Regions from separate parts of the Streptomyces sp. 3211.6 genome, predicted to be linked through region 2. Evidence: riboswitches for the same ligand, from Rfam matches in the RefSeq annotation. Region 2 holds a riboswitch; each other region holds the start of a gene.

The links. Region 2 has a riboswitch for cyclic di-AMP ahead of BX286_RS15435 (transglycosylase family protein). Riboswitches for the same ligand answer to the same signal wherever they lie in the genome.
Positions count from the first base shown of each region.
Region 1: another riboswitch for cyclic di-AMP. It lies ahead of BX286_RS30090 (M23 family metallopeptidase); the one in region 2 lies ahead of BX286_RS15435 (transglycosylase family protein).
Region 3: another riboswitch for cyclic di-AMP. It lies ahead of BX286_RS27305 (M23 family metallopeptidase); the one in region 2 lies ahead of BX286_RS15435 (transglycosylase family protein).

Region 1 is NZ_RBXC01000001.1:6,550,203-6,557,489, forward strand. It holds gene BX286_RS30070 (1-hydroxy-2-methyl-2-butenyl 4-diphosphate reductase) at 1-118, shown strand, start outside; gene hpnH (adenosyl-hopene transferase HpnH) at 124-1,155, shown strand; gene BX286_RS30080 (aspartate aminotransferase family protein) at 1,152-2,567, shown strand; gene BX286_RS30085 (tyrosine-protein phosphatase) at 2,626-3,444, opposite strand; cyclic di-AMP (ydaO/yuaA leader) riboswitch at 3,755-3,913, shown strand; gene BX286_RS30090 (M23 family metallopeptidase) at 3,918-4,931, shown strand; gene BX286_RS30095 (SGNH/GDSL hydrolase family protein) at 5,097-5,882, shown strand; gene BX286_RS30100 (MBL fold metallo-hydrolase) at 6,140-7,287, shown strand, end outside.
Region 2 is NZ_RBXC01000001.1:3,380,244-3,387,530, reverse strand. It holds gene BX286_RS15455 (nucleoside triphosphate pyrophosphohydrolase) at 1-754, shown strand, start outside; gene BX286_RS15450 (globin domain-containing protein) at 782-1,984, opposite strand; gene BX286_RS15445 (cytochrome P450) at 2,106-3,380, shown strand; gene BX286_RS15440 (transglycosylase family protein) at 3,520-4,584, shown strand; cyclic di-AMP (ydaO/yuaA leader) riboswitch at 4,860-5,028, shown strand; gene BX286_RS15435 (transglycosylase family protein) at 5,032-5,769, shown strand; gene eno (phosphopyruvate hydratase) at 6,051-7,287, shown strand, end outside.
Region 3 is NZ_RBXC01000001.1:5,903,504-5,910,790, reverse strand. It holds gene BX286_RS27315 (HPr family phosphocarrier protein) at 57-338, shown strand; gene BX286_RS27310 (GntR family transcriptional regulator) at 595-1,260, opposite strand; gene BX286_RS27305 (M23 family metallopeptidase) at 1,436-2,242, opposite strand; cyclic di-AMP (ydaO/yuaA leader) riboswitch at 2,255-2,414, opposite strand; gene BX286_RS27300 (pitrilysin family protein) at 2,628-3,995, opposite strand; gene BX286_RS27295 (pitrilysin family protein) at 4,016-5,368, opposite strand; gene BX286_RS27290 (DNA topoisomerase (ATP-hydrolyzing) subunit A) at 5,601-7,287, shown strand, end outside.

The sequences.
Region 1 (7,287 bases), 3.2 Mb from region 2:
GCACGAGCTCGTCCGTATCGGCACGGTCCGCGGTGGAATATCTGCCTTCCGTGTACTACGTGCCGTACTGCCCGCTTTTCATGAATGGCACCGTTCGTTGCTGATTCCCAGGAGGTGAACCAGATGGCCATGCCGCTGCGACAGTCCATCAGGGTCGGGACCTATCTTCTCGAACAGAAGCTCCGCAAGCGCGAGAAGTTCCCGCTGATCGTCGAGCTGGAGCCGCTCTACGCGTGCAACCTGGCCTGTGAGGGGTGCGGGAAGATCCAGCACCCGGCCGGGGTGCTCAAGCAGCGCATGCCCGTCGCCCAGGCGGTCGGCGCCGTCCTGGAGTCCGGCGCGCCCATGGTGTCCATCGCGGGCGGCGAGCCCCTGATGCACCCCCAGATCGACGAGATCGTCCGGCAGCTGGTGGCCCGGCGGAAGTACGTCTTCCTCTGCACCAACGCCCTGCTGCTCCGCAAGAAGATCGAGAAGTTCACCCCGTCCCCCTATTTCGCCTTCGCCGTGCACATCGACGGACTGCGCGAACGCCACGACGAATCCGTGGCCAAGGAAGGTGTGTTCGACGAGGCCGTCGCCGCGATCAAGGAGGCCAAGCGCCGCGGATTCCGGGTGACGACCAACTCCACCTTCTTCAACACCGACACCCCGCAAACCGTCATCGAGGTGCTGAACTACCTCAATGACGACCTCAAGGTGGACGAAATGATGATCTCGCCCGCCTATGCCTACGAAAAGGCCCCCGACCAGGAGCACTTCCTGGGCGTCGAACAGACCCGCGAACTCTTCAGGAAGGCATTCGCGGGCGGCAACCGGCGCCGCTGGCGGCTCAACCACTCCCCGCTCTTCCTGGACTTCCTGGAAGGGAAGGCGGATTTCCCCTGCACCGCCTGGGCCATTCCGAATTACTCCCTCTTCGGCTGGCAGCGCCCCTGCTATCTGATGAGCGACGGATACGTGCCCACCTACCGGGAGCTGGTGAACGACACCGACTGGAGCAAGTACGGCCGCGGCAAGGACCCGCGCTGCGCCAACTGCATGGCGCACTGCGGCTACGAGCCCACCGCCGTCCTCGCCACCATGGGCTCCCTCAAGGAGTCCCTGCGCGCCGCCCGCGAGACGGTCGCCGGGAACCGGGACGCGTCGGCATGACGGCGCCGCAGGCGGGGGCGGCCGGCGGGGGAGGGGGCTTCGACCTGGCCGCGCTGCTCGCCGAGCGCGGCGGGGAGCGCTACGAGCTGCACGCCCGCCACCTCAACCACCAGCTGCCCCGCATGCTGCGCACCATCGGCTTCGACAAGGTCTACGTGCGCGCCGAGGGCGCCCACTTCTGGGACGCCGAGGGCAACGACTACCTCGACATGCTCGCCGGCTTCGGCGTCATGGGCCTGGGCCGCCACCACCCGGTGGTCCGCCGGGCCCTGCACGAGGTGCTGGACGCCCAGCTCGCCGACCTGACCCGCTTCGACTGCCAGCCGCTGCCCGGGCTGCTGGCCGAGAAGCTGCTCTCCCACAGCCCCCACCTCGACCGGGTGTTCTTCGGCAACAGCGGCACCGAGGCGGTCGAGACCGCCCTGAAGTTCGCCCGGTACGCCACCGGCCGGCCCAGGATCCTCTACTGCGACCACGCGTTCCACGGGCTCACCACGGGCTCCCTGTCGGTCAACGGCGAGGGCGGCTTCCGCGACGGCTTCGCCCCGCTGCTGCCCGACACGAAGATCGCCCTCGGGGACCTGGGGGCGCTGGAGCGCGAGCTGCGCCGGGGCGACGTGGCGGCCTTCGTGGTCGAGCCGATCCAGGGCAAGGGGGTGCACGCCGCCCCGCCGGGGTTCCTGCGCGCCGCCCAGGAGCTCCTGCACCGGCACAAGGCCCTGCTGATCGCCGACGAGGTGCAGACCGGCCTCGGACGGACCGGGGACTTCTACGCGTACCAGAACGAACCGGGCGTGGAACCGGACCTGGTGTGCGTGGCCAAGGCCCTCTCCGGCGGGTACGTGCCCGTCGGCGCGACGCTGGGCAAGGACTGGATCTTCCAGAAGGTCTACTCGTCCATGGACCGCGTCCTGGTGCACTCCGCGAGCTTCGGCTCCAACGCCCAGGCGATGGCGGCCGGGCTCGCGGTCCTGCACGTCATGGAGGACGAGCAGGTCGTGGCCAACGCCCGGACCATGGGCGACCTGCTGCGCGGGCGGCTGGCCGCGCTCGTGGACGAGTACGAGATGCTCCACGAGGTGCGCGGCCGGGGGCTGATGATCGGCATCGAGTTCGGCCGGCCGTCCTCGCTGGGCCTGCGCAGCCGCTGGACGATGCTCCAGGCGGCCCGCAAGGGGCTGTTCGCGCAGATGGTGGTGGTGCCGCTGCTGAACCGGCACCGGATCCTCACCCAGGTCTCGGGGGACCACCTGGAGGTCATCAAGCTGATCCCGCCGCTGATCGTGGACGAGGCGGACGTGGACCGGTTCGTCGGTGCCTTCCGCGAGGTCATGGACGAGGCGCACGGCGGGGGCTCGCTGATGTGGGACTTCGGCCGGACCCTGGTCAAGCAGGCCGTCGGCAACCGCTAGGCCATCCCTCGCGCAGTCGGCGGGACGGGGCCCCGGCAGGCCGGGGCCCCGTGCGGGCTCACTCCAGCAGCCGGTCGCGCAGCCGCTCCAGCGTCGCCGGGGTCAGCCCCAGGCCCTCGGCGAGGTAGCGGTCCGGCCCGCCCCAGTGCACGTCGACGGTCTCGTACGCGGCGAGCAGGTACTCGGGGCGGGCGTCGAACAGCGGCGCCAGCAGCTCCGTCACCTCGGCGGGACGGGTCTCGGGCGTCTCGTCGCCGCGCCGCATCCGGTAGCGGTTGTGCGGGGCGTTCGACTCCAGGTAGTCCGCCACGACGGCATCGCGGTCGACCCCGAGGGCGAGCAGGGTGACGGCGACCGTCAGGCCCGCCCGGTCCTTGCCCGCCGCGCAGTGCAGGAGCGCGGGCACGCTGTCCTCGGCGAGCGCGCGCACCACCCGGCCGTGCTCGGCCGTGCGCTCGCGGATCATCTCCCGGTACGACTCCGCCATGCGGGCGGCCGCCCTGCCGCCGCCCAGGAGCCCGCGGAGCTGGTCGATCCCGCCCTCGCGGACCATCCGCCAGAACTCCCCGCCGTCGGCGGGGTCCGAGAGCGGGATGTTGACGTTGCGCACGCCCGGCAGTTCGACGTCCGGGCCCTCGACGGCCCGGTCGGCGGCGTTGCGGAAGTCGAAGACGGTGTGCAGGCCGAGGGAGGCGAGGAATTCCGCATCGGTTTCGGTGGCATGTGCCAGATGTCCGCTTCGGAACAGTCGTCCCGGCCTGACCCTCCGTCCATCCGTGGCCGGCAAGCCGCCCACGTCACGGAAATTACGCACTCCGGTCATCTCGGGCGTGGGTTCGGGGTGCGCGGAAAGGTCCTGCGGTATCTGCTGGGTCACGTGTACTCCTCCGCGGTGTGCCGCGTGTCCGAATTGCTCTGGTTGAGACCAACTTGCCATAGGTGGACGCGAGATCGGGCCGAACTCCGTGAGCCAGATCATACGGTGACCGTGCGTGCCTGATCGTGAAACGCGAATTCCCATGCCGGGGCGGCCGTTGCCGTTCCGGAATGGACGCAGGGTGACCGGAATTCCGTTGATCCCTCATGCCTGCTATTCCGTCAGGGAATTCACGGCTTGTTGCCCGTGCCTCCGCTGGATTACCTTCGCGAGCGATCCGGGTGGACCGCCTAATCCTGCCGCCGCCCGGGAACCGCACCCGACCAAGACGCGCGGCAGGAGCGGGGGACCCATGCAGGCCGCCGGGCCGGACCGAATCCGGCGCGGCTCGGGGTGAAGCCGTACCCGTACGGCCGGACATCTCCAGTCCGAACCCGACAGCTCACCTCGCAGGCGCCGGAGAGGAATTCGCCATGCCCGGAAAGGGTAAGCACCGCCGTCCGAAGTCCCGTTCCATATCCCGCGGCCTGGCCTTCGCCGGCACCGGGGGCGCGGCCCTCGCGCTGCCGCTGATGGGCGCCGCGGGGGCCCACGCGGCCGCCCCGGCCGCCGTGACCCCGGCCGCCGCTCCCGTCCAGGCTCCGGAGGCGTTCCGGACGGCGGCTCCCGCCGCGGCCCCGGCCGCCGCCCAGGCCGCCCCGGCCGTCTACACGGTGGTGCCCGGCGACTGCCTCTCGACCATCGCCGCCGAGCGCGGCCTCTCCGGCGGCTGGGAGCAGCTGTACGCCGCCAACCGCGAGGCCGTCGGTGACGACCCCTCCCTCATCCACCCGGGCCTGCGCCTGACCCTCGACGGGGACGCCGCCCCCGCCCCCAAGCCGGCTGCGGCGCCGGCCGAGGAGTCCTCGAGCGGAACTCCGGCGGCCGGCGCGGACACCGCCGGTGCCGCCCCGGCCGAGGACGACGGCGCCGGACCGGGCACCGCCGGCTCCTCCGCCGCCGCGCCGCTGAAGGGCTCCGCCGCCCCGTCCCGCGGAATGAAGCAGTCCGCGCCGGCCGCCCAGTCCGCGCCCGCGAGCGCCGCCGGGTTCGTCGCCCCCGTCAGCGGCGGCATCTCCACCCAGTACCGCACCCCGGGCGCCATGTGGTCCTCCGGCTACCACACCGGCGTCGACTTCATCGCGAGCACCGGCACCACCGTCCGGGCCGTCGGCGCGGGCACCGTGGTTTCCGCAGGCTGGGGCGGTGCCTACGGCAACCAGGTCGTCATCCGGCACGCCGACGGCAAGTACTCCCAGTACGGCCACCTGTCCCAGCTGAACGTCTCGACGGGCCAGACCGTCACCGCCGGCCAGAGCATCGGCCTCTCGGGCGCCACCGGCAACGTGACCGGCCCGCACCTCCACTTCGAGATCCGCACGGGTCCGTCCTACGGCTCCGACATCGACCCGCTGGCCTACCTCCGCTCGAAGGGCGTCAGCGTCTGACGACCGCCCGTGCGGCGGAGCGCCGGCACGCGCGGGGCCGGGACCCGAGGGGGGTTCCGGCCCCGCGTGTACTTATTCCTTATCCCCCGCGTGGTATAGATCACGGTCCGTCAACCCCTCATTACGTTGGCGTAGGTTGGCGACGGGGGTGAAGGATGGGTTCCCGTGGCAGCGACGAAGACGACACTCAAGACCATCGGCTCGTACGCGGCGATCGGGGACAGCTTCACCGAAGGCGTGGGGGACCCGGGACCCGGGGATTCGTATCTCGGCTGGGCCGACCGGCTCGCCGTACTCCTGGCGGATCAGCGCGACGAGCACGACTTCCGGTACGCGAACCTCGCGGTGCGCGGCAAGGTGCTCGACCAGATCGTGGAGGAGCAGGTTCCGCGGGCCAAGGAACTGGCCCCCGACCTCGTCTCCTTCTGTGCGGGCGGCAACGACATCATCCGGCCCGGCAGCGACCCCGACGACGTGGCGGAGCGCTTCGAGGCGGCCGTGGCCGACCTCACCGGCGCCGTCGGCCTCGTCATGATCACCACCGGCTTCGACACCCGGGGCGTGCCCGTCCTCAAGCACCTGCGCGGCAAGATCGCGACGTACAACGCCCACGTGCGCGCCATCGCCGACCGCTACGGCTGCCCGGTGCTCGACCTGTGGTCGCTCAAGACCGTCCAGGACCGCCGGGCCTGGGACGACGACCGCCTCCACCTCTCGCCCGAGGGGCACACCCGCGTCGCGCTGCGCGCCGCGCAGGTCCTCGGGTACGAGGTCCCCGCCGACCCCGACCAGCCCTGGCCGCCGGCCGCGCCGCGCGGGTCCGTGGACGTCACCCGGGACAACATCCAGTGGGCGCGCGAATACCTCGTGCCCTGGATCGGGCGGCGGCTGCGCGGGGAGTCCTCCGGCGACAACGTCGAGGCCAAGCGCCCCGACCTGCTCCCGCTGTAGCCCACCAGGCCCGGGCCTGGTCCCGCCCGGCCCGGGCCCGGCCCGGGCCTGGTCCCGGCCGGGCGCGGCCCCGGTCCCGCCCGGACCGGCTGCCGGACCGGGGGAGCAGGACGCCGGCGGCCGGGCGCGGGAAGCCGCCCGGCATCCGGACGGCGGCCGGGGGGAAACGGCCGGGCGGAATCCTGGGAGGCCGGTGCGCGTTGGGATGGTCGTGGGCGTAACCCGCCCCACCCCACCCGCACTACCCAGGAGGCGCCTTGACCGGCTCCCTTCCCCTGCGTCCCCGGCTGCGCGCCCTGCGGCCCGAAGCCTTCGGCGCGGACCCGTCCGGCGCGCGGCTGGAGCGCATCCTGAGCTCGCCGAACTTCGCCGACGGCGTCTTCCAGAACCCGGTGGGGGCCCGGACCAGGCCTTCCGGCTCGATGCTGGAGTTCGCCAAGATCTACTTCCACAAGGAGCAGCGGATCCGGCGCAACCCCGGCGCGCCCGTCCCCGTCCACCCCACCACCCTCGCCGAGCTGGCCAAGCCGCCGGCGAGCGGACTGCGCCTGACCTGGATGGGGCACTCCAGCGTGCTCGCCGAGATCGACGGCCGCCGCGTGCTCTTCGACCCCGTCTGGGGCGAGCGCTGCTCCCCCTTCCCCTTCGCCGGACCCAAGCGGCTGCACCCCGTGCCGGTACCGCTGGCCTCCCTCGGCGAGGTCGACGTCGTGGTCATCTCCCACGACCACTACGACCACCTGGACCTGCCCACCATCAAGGCCCTGGCCGGCACCGGCACGGTCTTCGCCGTCCCCCTGGGCGTCGGCGCGCACCTGGAGCGCTGGGGCGTCGCCCCGGGCCGGCTGCGCGAGCTCGACTGGAACGAGTCCACCGAGGTCGCGGGCCTCTCCCTGACGGCCACCCCGGCCCGCCACTTCTGCGGGCGCGGCCTGCGCAACCAGCAGTCCACCCTCTGGGCCTCCTGGGTGGTGGCGGGCGAGGAGCACCGGATCTTCCACAGCGGGGACACCGGCTACTTCCCCGGTTTCAAGGAGATCGGCGCCGAACACGGCCCCTTCGACGCCACGATGATCCAGATCGGGGCCTACTCGGAGTACTGGCCCGACATCCACATGACCCCCGAGGAAGGCATGCGCGCCCACCTCGACCTCCAGGGCGGCGCCCCGTCCGGCACGATGCTGCCGATCCACTGGGGCACCTTCAACCTGGCCCCGCACCCGTGGGACGAGCCCGGCGAGGGCACCGTGGCCGCCGCCGTGGCCCAGGGCGCCGCCATCGCCCTCCCCATCCCCGGCCGGCCCTTCGAACCGGGCGCCCCCGACGTCCCGGCCGCACCCTGGTGGCGCCCCTACGTCGCGGGCCCCGTGACCCCAGCGGACACCCCGGCCACCCCGGACACGCC
Region 2 (7,287 bases):
CATCGTGGTGATCCCGGCCGGTGAGGGCGACCAGCGGCTGACGGACGGACTGGCGCGGCTGGCCGGCTCGGGCCGGGTGGCCATGCCGGACCTGGAGCTGCTGCCGGGGTCGTACGACCTGCCGGGCGCGCGGCTGCTCGACCTGGTGCAGGTGATGGACCGGGTGCGCCGGGCGTGCCCGTGGACGTCGCGGCAGACCCACGAGGGGCTGGTGAAGTACGCCATCGAGGAGGCGTACGAGCTGGTCGAGGCGATCGAGGACGGCGACCGGGACGCGCTGCGCGAGGAGCTCGGCGACGTCCTGCTCCAGGTGGTCTTCCACGCGCGCATCGCCGAGGAGGGCGCGCAGGACGCCGGGGAGGCGGAGGCGTTCTCCATCGACGACGTCGCCGGCGACCTGGTCGACAAGCTGATCCGGCGCCACCCCCATGTCTTCGGGGACGCCACGGCCGAGTCCCCGGAGGACGTCAGCGCCCACTGGCAGGCCACCAAGGCGGTCGAGAAGCAGCGGGAGTCGGTCACCGACGGGATCCCCCTGGCCCAGCCCGGGCTCGCGCTCGCGGCGAAGCTGGCCGGCCGGGCCCGCGCGGGCGGGGTCCCGGTAGAGCTGCCCCGGGGCGAGGGCATCGGCTACGAACTGCTGGAACTGGCGGCCCGCGCCGAGGCGGCGGGCACCGACCCCGAAACGGCACTGCGCGCGGCGGCCCGCGCCTACCGCGACGCCATCCGCGCGGCGGAGGGCGTCGCCGGCTAGCCCGGGCAGTTCAGCCCTCAGGGGGCGTCAGTCGCCCGGGGCGCGGGCCGACGGGTCGTGCCAGTGCGGGGCCGGGCGGTGCAGGAACCACTCCCCGAAGCCCAGGGGGCGCCCGCCGCGGGCGGAGCCGGGGACGGGGACGGCGTCGTGGAAGAGGCGGTCGGGGCGGGCGCCGAGCTCCTCCAGGAGGAGGGCGGTCTCCTCCATGAACACGGGCGGCCCGCTCAGGTAGACGTCCTGCTCGGGCCACAGGGCGCGGTGGCCGAGGGCGGTCGCCAGCCGGGCGGTGGCCTGGTCGCGGTGCTGCCCGGGGGCGGGGGTGATGTAGGTGACGCCGAGCCGGCGGAAGGCGGCGGCGTAGGCGTCGATCCAGGGCCGGTCGTAGAGGTGCGCGGCGTCCCGGGCGGCCAGGAAGAGCCGTACGTCCCGATCGGGAGGGTGGTCCGCGAGCTCCTCCAGCATGGCCCGCACGGGCGCCCACCCGGTGCCCGCGGCGATGAAGGTGACGGGCCGGTCCGCGCGGCGCAGGGTCAGCCTCCCGCCCGGGGCGCTGAGCCGCAGCGGCTCGCCGGGCCGGATCTCGCGGACCAGGGCGGTGCTGAGGCGGCCGCCCTCGATCCGGCTGACGTGCAGGTCGACGGTGTGGTCGGCGCGGGGTGCGTTGGCGAGGGAGTACGTGCGCCAGACGGACGGGACCCGCCCGCTGCTCACGCTGACGTACTGGCCGGGCCGGTAGGGCAGCGGGGCGTGCGGTGCCAGGGTCAGGACCGCGATGTCCTGCCCGTAGCGCAGGTGGCGCACGACCTCGGCGTCCCACCAGGGCGGGTCCTCGCTCGCGGCGGCGCCGGCCGTCATCGCGTCGGCCATCAGCTGGTAGGCCTCGCCCCAGGCCTTCTCGGCGTCCGGGGTCCAGGCCGCGCCCGAGGTCGCGGCGAGGGCGGCGAGCAGGCTGGCGCCGACGGCGGCGTAGTGCTCGGGTCCGACCAGGAACTTGCGGTGGTCGCGGCCGAGGTCGTGGAGATAGGGGAGGAGGCTGTCGTCCTCCAGGCGGGAGACGACATGGGTGAGGGCGGCGAAGAGCCGGTCGCGCTGGCGCTCCATGTCCTCGGCGGAGTCCGGGAACAGCCGACGGATCCCGGGGTTGTGCCAGAACAGGTGGGAGTAGAAGAACTTGACCGTGTGCTCGGCCCGTCTCTCCACCACCGCGAAACTGCTCTTCAAGATCCTCACGTCCACAGGACCGAAGTAGGAATGTCCGACAAGCCGCCGTCAAGTGAGGGGCGATCCACGGACAGCCGCGGCGAACCGCCCATAAAGGATGACCGGTAGCGGGCCGGGATACCGTCGACGGGTGCACGAGCAGACCCCCGACACCCCGCCCGCCCCCGCCGTCCCGGCGGCGCCGACCCTCTTCGACTGGGAGTTCGCCACCGACCCCTACCCCGCCTACGCCTGGCTGCGCGAGCACGCGCCCGTGCACCGGGCCACGCTCCCCAGCGGGGTCGAGGCCTGGCTGGTGACCCGGTACGCGGACGCCCGCCAGGCCCTCGCCGACCAGCGGCTGAGCAAGAACCCGGCGCACCACGCGGAGCCCGCCCACGCCAAGGGCAAGACGGGGATCCCCGGGGAGCGCAAGGCGGAGCTGATGACCCACCTGCTCAACATCGACCCGCCGGACCACACCCGGCTGCGCCGGCTGGTGTCGAAGGCGTTCACCCCGCGCCGCGTCGCGGAGTTCACCCCCCGGGTGCAGGAGCTGACCGACCGCCTCATCGACGGGTTCGAGCAGAAGGGGGAGGCGGACCTCATCCACGAGTTCGCCTTCCCGCTCCCCATCTACGCCATCTGCGAGATGCTCGGCGTACCGCGCGAGGACCAGGACGACTTCCGCGACTGGGCCGGGATGATGATCCGCCACGGCGGCGGTCCGCGCGGCGGGGTGGCCCGCTCGGTGAAGCGGATGCGCACCTATCTCGGGGAACTGATCCACCGCAAGCGGGACGATCTGGGCAACGACCTCATCTCCGACCTGATCCGGGCGAGCGACCACGGCGACCACCTGACGGAGGCCGAGGCCACCGCCATGGCCTTCATCCTGCTGTTCGCCGGCTTCGAGACGACCGTGAACCTCATCGGCAACGGCGTCCACTCCCTCTTCATGAACCCCGGCCAGCGCGCCCTCCTCCAGGACTCCCTCGCCGCGGGCGAGACCGCCCTGCTGGAGACCGGGATCGAGGAGCTGCTGCGCTACGACGGCCCGGTGGAGCTGGCCACCTGGCGGTTCGCCACCCGCCCGCTGACCCTCGGCGGCCAGGACGTCGCCGCCGGCGACCCCGTGCTGGTGGTCCTCGCGGCGGCCGACCGCGACCCCGCGCGCTTCGCCGATCCGGACACGCTCGACCTCTCCCGGAGTGACAATCAGCACCTCGGATACGGCCACGGGATCCACTACTGCCTCGGCGCCCCGCTCGCCCGCCTGGAGGGCCAGACGGCGCTCGCGACTTTGCTGAAGCGTCTGCCGGATCTGGAACTTGCCGTTCCCCCTGCGGACCTGCGCTGGCGCGGCGGACTCATCATGCGGGGCCTGCGCACCCTGCCCGTCCGCTTCACAGTCCCGAACGTCTGAGGCGCGCACCCGGGCGCCCGCAACGGCCCCCGGGGCGGCGGAACTGACCGGAATTCAGTCTTCGGCCGAACTTGTGACATCCGTTCGAAGGCGGCTAGGTTCTGCCGTTACCCCGCCGTTATACGAAAGGTGCAGGCTCATGCTTCCCGGGAACGGCCGCCACAGACGACCCCGTCAGGTCCCCGCCATCGTCGTCACCGCCGGAGTCACCGGCTCAGCGCTGGCACTGCCGCTGCTCGCCGCCACGGGCGCGAACGCGGCCGACACCGCGACGTGGGACAAGGTCGCCGACTGCGAGAGCGGCGGCACGTGGAGCGCCAACTTCGGCAGCGGGGCCTACGGCGGCCTCCAGTTCACTCTGGAGCAGTGGAAGAACGCGGGCGGACTCGAGTACGCGGAGCGCCCCGACCTCGCGAGCCGGTCGCAGCAGATAGCGGTGGCTGAGCGGGTGCTGGAATCCCAGGGCCCCGAGGCGTGGCCGCTGTGCTCCGCCTCGGCCGGGCTGTCCAAGAACGGGCCGAAGCCCGACGTGGACACCGGCACCTCCAAGATCCCCGGCCCGGTCGGCCCCACCCCGGTCCGGCCCGACTTCTCGGTGCCCTCCACCGGCCGGGACAAGCCCTCCACGGACTTCGGGGCGCCCACCCCGGCTCCCGGCACCCCGGGCCCGGGCGTACTCCCGGACTACCCGCTGGGCGCCACCAGCGGACTGCCCGTCATGCCGGAGCCGGACTACTCCCTGCCGCCCACCCCGACCACGGGCCCCACCGTCCCGCCCACCACCCCGGCGAACCCGGGCAACCCGGGCAATCAGAACGGCCAGGGCAACCAGGGCAACTCCAACAACCAGGGCAACCCAGCCAATCCGACCGCCCCCGGCACCCCGACCGCCCCGGTCGACCCGACGGCCCCGGCCACCCCGGGCGCCACGCCCTCTCCCTCGGCCTCCGCCGGCGCCTCCGACGGCAGCGGCAAGCACCGCGGCCCGGCCGCGGTCGAGGTGCCCGCGGCCCCTGGCGCGGCGTCAGCCTCCGCCGCGGAGCCCGTGTACACGGTGAAGCCGGGCGACAGCCTGGCGGCCATCGCGGACGCCAACGGCCTCAAGGGCGGCTGGACCGCCCTCTACCAGGCCAACGAGCAGGTCATCGGCAAGGACGCGGACCTCATCAAGCCCGGCCAGAACCTGGATCTAACCAAGAAATAGGGGGTAGTTCGGGCAGCCATTACGGGCTGAATGTCCGTTATCGGCAAGTGAGACATGCATCTCTTCCGGACAACTGGCGTGTCTCATTCCGGAACTTCCGCAAACCCGGCTCCGACCTGCGCAAACGTGCTCTCCCGGAACGCAAGTAGGCCGGTTTCTCCCCAAAATCACACGTTGAACATCGGGGAGAGACCTGTCTACCTTCTGAGTCGCCCGCCACCGCGGGCTCCTTCGACCGCATCGCCGAATCCTGCCGGCGGCCGGAGGGAACAGTCGTCGCGCAAGCGCCGTTGGCAGGAGCGGGGGAACCAAGGTAGGTGCCGGGAAAGGCCGTTGAGAGACGGCCCGCGTACCGGCTTGGGGTGAAGACGCGCAACTGCGCGACCGGGCAACTCATCCGCCCGAACCCGACAGCTCACCTCGAAGGCGTCGGTGAGGAGAAACTCCATGCTGCTTTCCGGCAAGGGCAAGCACCGCCGCGGCTCCAAGGCCGTCCGCATCGTCACGCTCGCCGGTGTCGCCGGTGTGGCCGTCGCCGCGCCGCTGATGGCCGCCGGCTCCGCCAGCGCCGCCACCGTCTCGGAGTGGGACAAGGTCGCCGCGTGCGAGTCCGGCGGCAACTGGTCCATCAACACCGGCAACGGCTACTACGGCGGCCTCCAGTTCTCCGCCTCCACGTGGGCCGCGTACGGCGGCAAGGCGTACGCCGCGCAGGCCAACCAGGCCACCAAGTCGCAGCAGATAGCCATCGCCGAGAAGGTCCTCAAGGGCCAGGGCAAGGGCGCCTGGCCGTCCTGCGGCGTCGGCCTGTCCAACTCCGCCTACAACGGCGGCGGCTCGACCACCACCCCGGCCAAGCCGAAGCCGGAGACCAAGCCGGCCCCGGCCAAGCCCGCCCCGGCGAAGCCCTCCACCCCGAAGGCCGACACCGAGACCAAGTCCACCGGCTCCGGCTCCGGCGACTGGACCCCGTCCAAGCCCGCCCCGGCCAAGCCGTCGGCCCCGAAGACCGGGACCCCGGCGACCGGCAACGGCTCGTACACGGTCCAGGAGGGCGACACCCTCGGCACCATCGCCGAGGCCAACGGCGTCAAGGGCGGCTGGGAGAAGCTGTTCGACCTGAACAAGGACACCGTCCAGGACGCCGACCTGATCTTCCCGGGTCAGAAGCTGAACCTCGGCTGAATTCCCGCGTAACACCCGAGCAGCACCCCGGCACGGACCGCGGCATCGACGCCCGGCGCGCATCCTTCGCGCGCCGGGCGTCGTCGCGTCCGCGCCGCGCCGCCGCATGTCCGGCCCGTTTTCCGGGGCTCTATGTCCCGGAAGGCGGGTATTCGGACCCTTTTTCGTCCCAGGACCCGGGCGGTCGGCTGGCCGACCGCCCGGAGCCGGTTAGGCTCTAGTCGGCGAGGCCGTCCCAGGCCACACGCCACCGCACACCCAGCGTCACATCCCAGAAGGAGATGCTCGTGCCGTCCATCGACGTCGTCGTAGCCCGGGAAATCCTGGACTCCCGAGGCAACCCCACGGTCGAGGTCGAGGTGGGCCTCGACGACGGCAGCACCGGCCGTGCTGCAGTTCCGTCCGGTGCCTCCACCGGAGCGTTCGAAGCCGTAGAGCTCCGCGACGGTGACCCCAACCGCTACCTGGGCAAGGGCGTCGAGAAGGCCGTCCTCGCCGTCATCGAGCAGCTCGGCCCGGAGCTGGTCGGCTACGACGCCACCGAGCAGCGCCTGATCGACCAGGCGATGATCGACCTGGACGCCACCGAGAACAAGGGCTCCCTCGGCGCCAACGCCATCCTCGGCGTCTCCCTCGCCGTCGCGCACGCCGCGTCCGAGGCCTCCGACCTCCCGCTCTTCCGCTACCTCGGCGGCCCGAACGCGCACCTGCTGCCCGTTCCGATGATGAACATCCTCAACGGCGGGTCGCACGCGGACTCCAACGTCGACATCCAGGAGTTCATGATCGCGCCGATCGGCGCGGAGTCCTTCTCCGAGGCCCTTCGCTGGGGTGCCGAGGTCTACCACACCCTCAAGAAGGTCCTGCACACCAAGGGCCTCTCCACCGGCCTGGGCGACGAGGGCGGCTTCGCCCCGAACCTGGAGTCCAACCGCGCCGCGCTCGACCTCATCATCGAGGCCATCAAGCAGGCCGGCTACGTCCCGGGCAAGGACATCGCGCTCGCGCTCGACGTCGCCGCGTCCGAGTTCTACAAGGACGGCAAGTACCAGTTCGAGGGCCAGTCCCGCTCGGCCGCCGAGATGACCGAGTACTACGAGGAGCTCGTCTCCGCGTACCCGCTGGTCTCCATCGAGGACCCGCTGTTCGAGGACGACTGGGCCGGCTGGAAGACCGTCACCGAGCGCCTGGGCTCCAAGGTCCAGATCGTCGGCGACGACCTCTTCGTCACCAACCCCGAGCGCCTCGCCCGCGGCATCGAGGAGGGCTCCGCGAACGCCCTGCTCGTCAAGGTCAACCAGATCGGTTCGCTGACCGAGACCCTCGACGCCGTCGAGATGGCCCAGCGCAACGGCTTCAAGTGCATGATGTCCCACCGCTCCGGCGAGACCGAGGACGTCACCATCGCCGACCTCGCCGTCGCGGTGAACTGCGGCCAGATCAAGACCGGCGCCCCGGCCCGCTCGGACCGCGTCGCCAAGTACAACCAGCTGCTGCGCATCGAGGAGATCCTCGACG
Region 3 (7,287 bases), 2.5 Mb from region 2:
TCCGGGTGACGTGAGAGACTGGTCTAGACAACCGCGAGAACCTGAAGGGCATCACCATGGCAGAGCGCCGCGTCAACGTCGGCTGGGCCGAGGGCCTGCACGCTCGTCCCGCCTCGATCTTCGTCCGCGCGACGACCGCTTCCGGCGTCCCCGTGACCATCGCGAAGGCGGGCGGCGACCCCGTCAACGCCGCGTCGATGCTGGCGGTCCTGGGCCTGGGCGCCCAGGGCGGCGAGGAGATCGTCCTGGCGTCCGAGGCCGAGGGCGCGGAGGCCGCGCTGGACCGGCTCGCGAAGCTGGTGGCGGAGGGCCTGGAGGAACTCCCCGAAACGGTCTGACCGACCACGACCCTTCACCGAAGCCGCGGCCCCCACCACCCCGGGGACCGCGGCTTCGTCGTTTCCGGTACCGGGCCGCCCCCGCCGCCTCCGGCCCCAGGCCCGGCAGCCTCCCGCGGACGGCCGCCGCAGCGCAATCCCGTCGGGAAAAGCCCGCCGTGCTGAAACATCCGCAGCGGGAATCGACCGGAAATCACATCCCGCTCCACCGGAATAGAATTCCGCCAGACCCGGCCCCTTTTATACGGGCCCGGCGTTAATTCCGGCCACCTCCCGTGTTTACGGCACGTTGCAAACTCCTCACCCGGAGCCGGAAAACCCCCACCGCCCGCTCCGCATGCAGCGCGGCCACCGCCCGCGCCCGCTCCGCGTCCCCCCGCGCGACCGCGTCCACCAGCGCCCCGTGTTCCGCCCAGGAGTCCACCGGCCGGGCCGGGGCCCCCACCTCGTACATCCAGGCGATCTTGTGCCGGGTCTGCGTCAGCAGCGCGATCAGCCCCGGGCTGCCGGACGCCTGCGCCAGGGTCTCGTGGAACCAGCTCCCCAGCGACCGCAGGTCCTCGCCCTGCCCCCGCCTGGCCCGCTCCTGGCCCAGCCGCACCAGCCCCCGCAGCACCTTCAGGTGCGCATCCGTCCGCCGCCGGGCGGCGCGCGAGGCGGCCAGCGGCTCCAGCAGCATCCGCAGCTCCAGCAGATCGGCGGCCTCCTGCTCGCCCGGCTCCGCCACGCAGGCCCCCGCGTGCCGCCGCGTGGTGACGAACCCCTCGGACTCCAGCGTGCGCAGCGCCTCGCGCACCGGCACCCGCGAGACCCCGTACCGGCGGGCGAGCACCTCCTCGGTCAGCCGGCCGCCGGGGCCGAAGAATCCGGAGACGATATCGTCGCGAATCGCTGTGCACACCGCGTGCGCCGGAATACGCAAGGCCGGACCTCCGCTGGGTTCCGCTGGGTTTCGTTTCCATCTACCGTGCCGCGACTCTATTGCAACACGGCTCGATTTCCGAGAACGCCCGGAAATCGGAAACGGAAACGGCGAAAACGAAGAAGGCCCCGGCTCTGGGAGCCGGGGCCTTCTTCCGTGGACGTGGAAACCTGCGTCAGATGCCGACGCCGTGGTTGCGCAGGTAGGCCAGCGGGTTGATGTCCGTGCCGTACGTGGCACCGGTGCGGGCCTCGAAGTGCAGGTGCGGGCCGCTGGAGTTGCCGGTGGAGCCCGACAGGCCGATCTGCTGTCCCGCGGTGACCGTCTCGCCGACCGAGACGTTCAGCGACATCAGGTGGCCGTACTGGGTGTAGGTGCCGTCGTTGTGGCGGATCACGACGTTGTTGCCGTAGGCGCCGCCCCAGCCGGCCTCGACGATCGTGCCCGCGCCCACCGCGTGGACGGACGTGCCCTCGTCGGCGTGGAAGTCGACGCCCGTGTGGCTGCCGGAGGACCACATGCCGCCGCCCGCGCCGTACTGGGTGCTGACGTAGGAGCCGTCGACCGGGAGCACGAAGGTGTTGAGGCGCTTGCGGGCCTCCTCCTGGGCGGCCTTCTCGGCGGCCTCGCGCTCGGCCTTCTCCTTGGCCTCGGCCATGCGCTTCGCCTCGGCGGCGCGCGTCTTGGCGTCGGCCTCGGCCTGCGCCTGGGCGGCGACGGACTCGGCGGCGGTCTGCTGGGTCTCGGCCTGGACCTGGATGTCGTCCTGGAGGCCGTCGGCGACGACGATCGCGTTCAGGGCGCCGGTGTCCTCGAAGGACGGGCCGCCGTGGGAGTCGGCGGCGAAGGCCGGGGCCGCCAGGGTGCCGACCACGCCCGTGGTGGCGAGGGCGGCTATGCCGGCGTAGCCGGCGGTCTTGCGGCTCATGCGGCTCGAACCACGGTGCTTGCCGGAACCGGCTGCACGACTGCCAAACGCCATGGCGGGGGTGATCCTTTCCTTCCCTCTCGCCTACCGGGTTAGCTGACGGGTTCGGAGCAGGAAGGTCTCCTACGGCCCCCCTCTGGCGAGGCGGTCCGATTCACCCCAGGGACTGATGTGGGTCCCCGGCTCCCCAGGCTCGCGCCTGACGGGGACTCGGCGATCGCTGCCCGGTGCCGCGGGTGCGGCTGGCACAACTGACGGACAGCACGCCTGACGCTAGGCGGATCATCAGTCAATCGCCAAACAGACGAGCGGATTTGTTGCGTACGCCACACCGCATACCTGAAACCACACCACCAAACGGACAAAGGGGGCCCGGCGGATGCTCCGCCGGGCCCCTCGAAACAGGCCGGTCACCGGTCAGTTGCCGGCCGGCCTCCGGTCAGTTGGTGACGACCGTGACCTCACCGATCCCGAGGGCCAGCACCGGCTCCTCGATCTGCGCCGCGTCGCCCACCAGGACGGTGACCAGCCGGTCCACCGGGAAGGCGCTCACCACCGCCGAAGTGGCCTCCGCCGTACCGGTTTCGGCCAGCCGCGCGTACAGCCGCGCCTGGTAGTCGTCCGGCAGCTCCTGCTCCACCTGGTCCGCCAGGGTCCCGGCGACCGAGGCGGCCGTCTCGAACTTCAGCGGGGCCACGCCCACCAGGTTCTGCACCGCCACGTCGCGCTCGGCGTCCGTCAGGCCCTCGGCGGCGAGGGTGCGCAGCACCTGCCACAGGTCCTCCAGCGCCGGGCCGGTGTTGGGGGTGTCCACCGAGCCGCTGATGGCGAGCATCGAGGCTCCCTTGCCGTCGGCTGTCGAGCGCAGCACCTGGGCGAAGGCGCGCACGCCGTAGGTGTAGCCCTTCTCCTCGCGCAGCACCTTGTCCAGACGGGAGGTCAGGGTGCCGCCCAGGCAGTACGTGCCCAGGACCTGCGGGGCCCAGACGATGTCGTGCCGGTCCGGGCCGATCCGGCCGATCAGCAGCTGCGTCTGGACCGCGCCGGGCCGGTCCACGATGATTACGCGGCCCGTGTCGTCGGCCGTCACCGGCGGCACCGGCAGGGGGGCGGCGGTGTCCCCCGTCCAGGCGCCCAGGGTGTCGGCCAGGGCGGCGTCCAGGTCGATGCCGGTCAGGTCGCCGACGATCACCACGGTGGCGGTGGCGGGGCGTACGTGGGCCTCGTAGAAGGCGCGTACGGCGGCGGAGTCGATCCGGGCGACCGTCTCCTCCGTGCCCTGGCGCGGGCGGGACATGCGCAGCGTGGCCGGGAAGAGCTCCTTGGAGAGCTCCTTGGCCGCCCGGCGCTGCGGGTTGGCCTGCTCGTGCGGGATCTCGTCGAGCCGGTTGCGCACCAGCCGGGCGACCTCGCCGTCGTCGAACGCGGGCGCGCGCAGCGCCTCGGCGAGCAGTCCGAGCGCCTTGGGCAGGCGGGAGGCCGGGACCTCCAGGGAGACGCGCACGCCGGGGTGGTCGGCGTGGGCGTCGAGGGTGGCGCCGCAGCGCTCCAGCTCGGCGGCGAACTCCTCGGCGGAGTGCTTGTCGGTGCCCTCCGACAGGGCGCGGGCCATGATCGTGGCCACGCCGTCGAGGCCCGCGGGCTCGGCGTCGAGCGGGGCCGCGAGGTTGACCTCGACCGCGACGACCTGCTGGCCGGGGCGGTGGCAGCGCAGCAGGGTCAGCCCGTTGCCCAGGGTGGAGCGCTCGGGGGCGGGGAAGGCCCACGGCTTGGCCTCACCGGCCTCCGGACGCGGGTGGAAGGTCATCGTGACGGCTGCGGTGTCGCTCACTGCTCCGCCCCCTCGTTCTCGTCGCTCTCGTCGTTCTCTTCGGCGCCGGCCAGCGGCTCGTAGACCAGGACCGCGCGGTTGTCGGGGCGCAGCCGGGCGGCGGCCACGGCCTGCACCTCCTCGGCGGTGACGTCCAGGACGCGCCCGACGGCGGTCAGCGCCAGCTGCGGGTCGCCGAACAGCACCGCGAAGCGGCACAGTTCGTCGGCGCGGCCGGCGACGGTGCCCAGCCGGTCCAGCCACTCGCGCTCCAGCTGCGCCTGAGCGCGCTCCATCTCGTCGGCGGTGGGGCCCTCGGCGGCGAACCGGGCGAGCTCCTCGTCCACGGCCGCCTCGATGGCGGGCACCTCGACACCGCTGGAGGTCTTGACGTCCAGCCAGCCCAGGGAGGGCGCGCCGGCCAGCCGCAGCAGGCCGAAACCGGCCGCGACGGCGCTCTGGTCGCGGCGGACCAGGCGGTTGTGCAGGCGGGAGGACTCGCCCCCGCCGAGGATCGTCAACGCCACGTCGGCCGCGTCGCACGCGCGGGTGCCGTCGTGCGGGAGGCGGTAGGCCGCCATCAGCGCGCGGGCCGGGACCTCCTCGACGATCTCCTCGCGCAGCTGCCCGCCCATGGTCTCGGGGAGGGTGCCGTCGCGGGGCGGCTGCTTGCCGTCGTGCGCCGGGATGCTGCCGAAGTACTTCTCGACCCAGGCGAGGGTGCGCTCGGGGTCGATGTCGCCCACGACCGACAGGACGGCGTTGTTGGGCGCGTAGTACGTGCGGAAGAAGTTCCGGGCGTCCTCGAGGGAGGCGGCGTCCAGGTCGGCCATGGAGCCGATCGGGGTGTGGTGGTACGGGTGGCCCTCGGGGTAGGCGAGGGCCGTCAGGCGCTCGAACGCCGTGCCGTACGGGACGTTGTCGTAGCGCTGGCGGCGCTCGTTCTTGACGACGTCGCGCTGGTTCTCCATGGACTCCTCGTCCAGGGCGGCCAGCAGCGAGCCCATGCGGTCCGCCTCCAGCCACAGGGCGAGCTCCAGCTGGTGGGCGGGCATCGTCTCGAAGTAGTTCGTGCGCTCGAAGCTGGTGGTGCCGTTCAGCGAGCCGCCGGCGCCCTGGACGAGCTCGAAGTGCCCGTTGCCCGGTACGCTCGCCGATCCCTGGAACATCAGGTGCTCGAAGAGGTGAGCCAGACCGGTCCGCCCCTTGACTTCGTGGCGCGAGCCGACGTCGTACCAGAGGCAGACGGCGGCGACCGGGGTGAGGTGGTCCTCGGACAGCACCACGCGCAGGCCGTTGGCCAGCCGGTGCTCGGTCGCTGTCAGGCCGCCGGAGCCGGCCTGAGCTGTGGCCGTGTGACCCATGGGCATGTGGTCCCTTCGATCGCGATGCAGAGATTTCTTATCGACCTGCCACTGTATGCAAGCGCGCAGGTGCGCGGAGAAGTTCCCGGCCCTCACTCCCCCGAGGGCTCCGTCCAGGGGGTGCTCGCCAGGGTCGGAGTCGGCGTTGTCGGTGCCTGGGGCCACAATGGTCCGCGTCGACCCCGTCGCACACCCCAGCACGTACCACCCCCCGATCTTGGTTAGGAGCGCCGCAGCGATGGCCCGCCGCAGCACGAAGACCCCGCCGCCGGAGGATTTCGAGGAGAGGATCCTCGACATCGACGTCGTCGACGAAATGCAGGGCTCCTTCCTCGAGTACGCGTACTCGGTGATCTACTCCCGGGCCCTGCCGGACGCCCGGGACGGCATGAAGCCGGTGCACCGGCGCATCGTCTACCAGATGAGCGAGATGGGCCTGCGCCCCGACCGCGGGTACGTGAAGTGCGCCCGCGTCGTCGGCGAGGTCATGGGCAAGCTGCACCCGCACGGGGACCAGTCGATCTACGACGCCCTCGTGCGCATGGCCCAGCCCTTCTCGATGCGGCTGCCGCTGGTCGACGGGCACGGCAACTTCGGCTCCCTCGGCAACGACGACCCGCCGGCGGCGATGCGTTACACCGAGTGCCGGATGGCCGACGCCACGTCGCTGATGACGGAGTCGATCGACGAGGACACCGTCGACTTCACCGCCAACTACGACGGCCAGGAGCGCGAGCCCGTCACCCTGCCGGCCGCCTACCCGAACCTGCTGGTCAACGGCGCGTCCGGGATCGCCGTCGGCATGGCCACGAACATGGCCCCGCACAACCTCGGCGAGGTCATCGCGGCCGCCCGCCACCTGATCCGCTACCCGGAGGCGGACCTCGAGGCGCTGATGCGCTTCGTCCCGGGCCCCGACCTGCCCACCGGCGGACGGATCGTGGGCCTGTCCGGCATCAAGGACGCCTACGAGAGCGGCCGGGGCACGTTCAAGATCCGCGCGACGGTCTCCGTGGAGGACGTGACGGCCCGCCGCAAGGGCCTGGTCGTCACCGAGCTGCCCTTCACGGTCGGCCCCGAGAAGGTCATCGCGAAGATCAAGGACCTGGTCGGCTCGAAGAAGCTCCAGGGCATCGCCGACGTCAAGGACCTCACGGACCGGGCGCACGGCCTGCGCCTGGTCATCGAGATCAAGAACGGTTTCCACCCGGAGGCCGTGCTGGAGCAGCTGTACAAGCTGACGCCGATGGAGGAGTCCTTCGGCATCAACAACGTCGCACTGGTCGACGGGCAGCCCCTGACGATGGGTCTGAAGGAGCTGCTGGAGGTCTACCTGGACCACCGCTTCGAGGTCGTGCGCCGGCGCAGCGAGTTCCGCCGCGGCAAGCGGCGCGACCGGCTGCACCTGGTCGAGGGCCTGCTGGTGGCCCTGCTCGACATCGACGAGGTCATCCGCCTCATCCGTGACAGCGACAACTCCGCCCAGGCCAAGGAGCGCCTGATGGAGCGCTTCTCGCTGAGCGAGATCCAGACCCAGTACATCCTGGACACCCCGCTGCGCCGGCTCACCCGCTTCGACCGGATCGAGCTGGAGTCCGAGCGCGACCGGCTGACCGCGGAGATCGAGGAGCTGACCCGGATCCTGGATTCGGACGCGGAGCTGCGCAAGCTGGTCTCCTCGGAACTGGCGTCGGTCGCCAAGAAGTTCGGGACCCCGCGCCGTACCGTGCTGCTGGAGTCGGCGGGTACGGCCGTGGCCGCCGTGCCGCTGGAGGTCGCGGACGACCCCTGCCGGGTGCTGCTGTCGTCCACGGGCCTGCTGGCCCGTACGGCGAACGCCGAGCCGCCGGCGGCGGACGAGGGCGCCGCCCGCGCCAAGCACGACCTGATCGTCTCGCAGGTGGCCGCGACCGCCCGGGCCGATG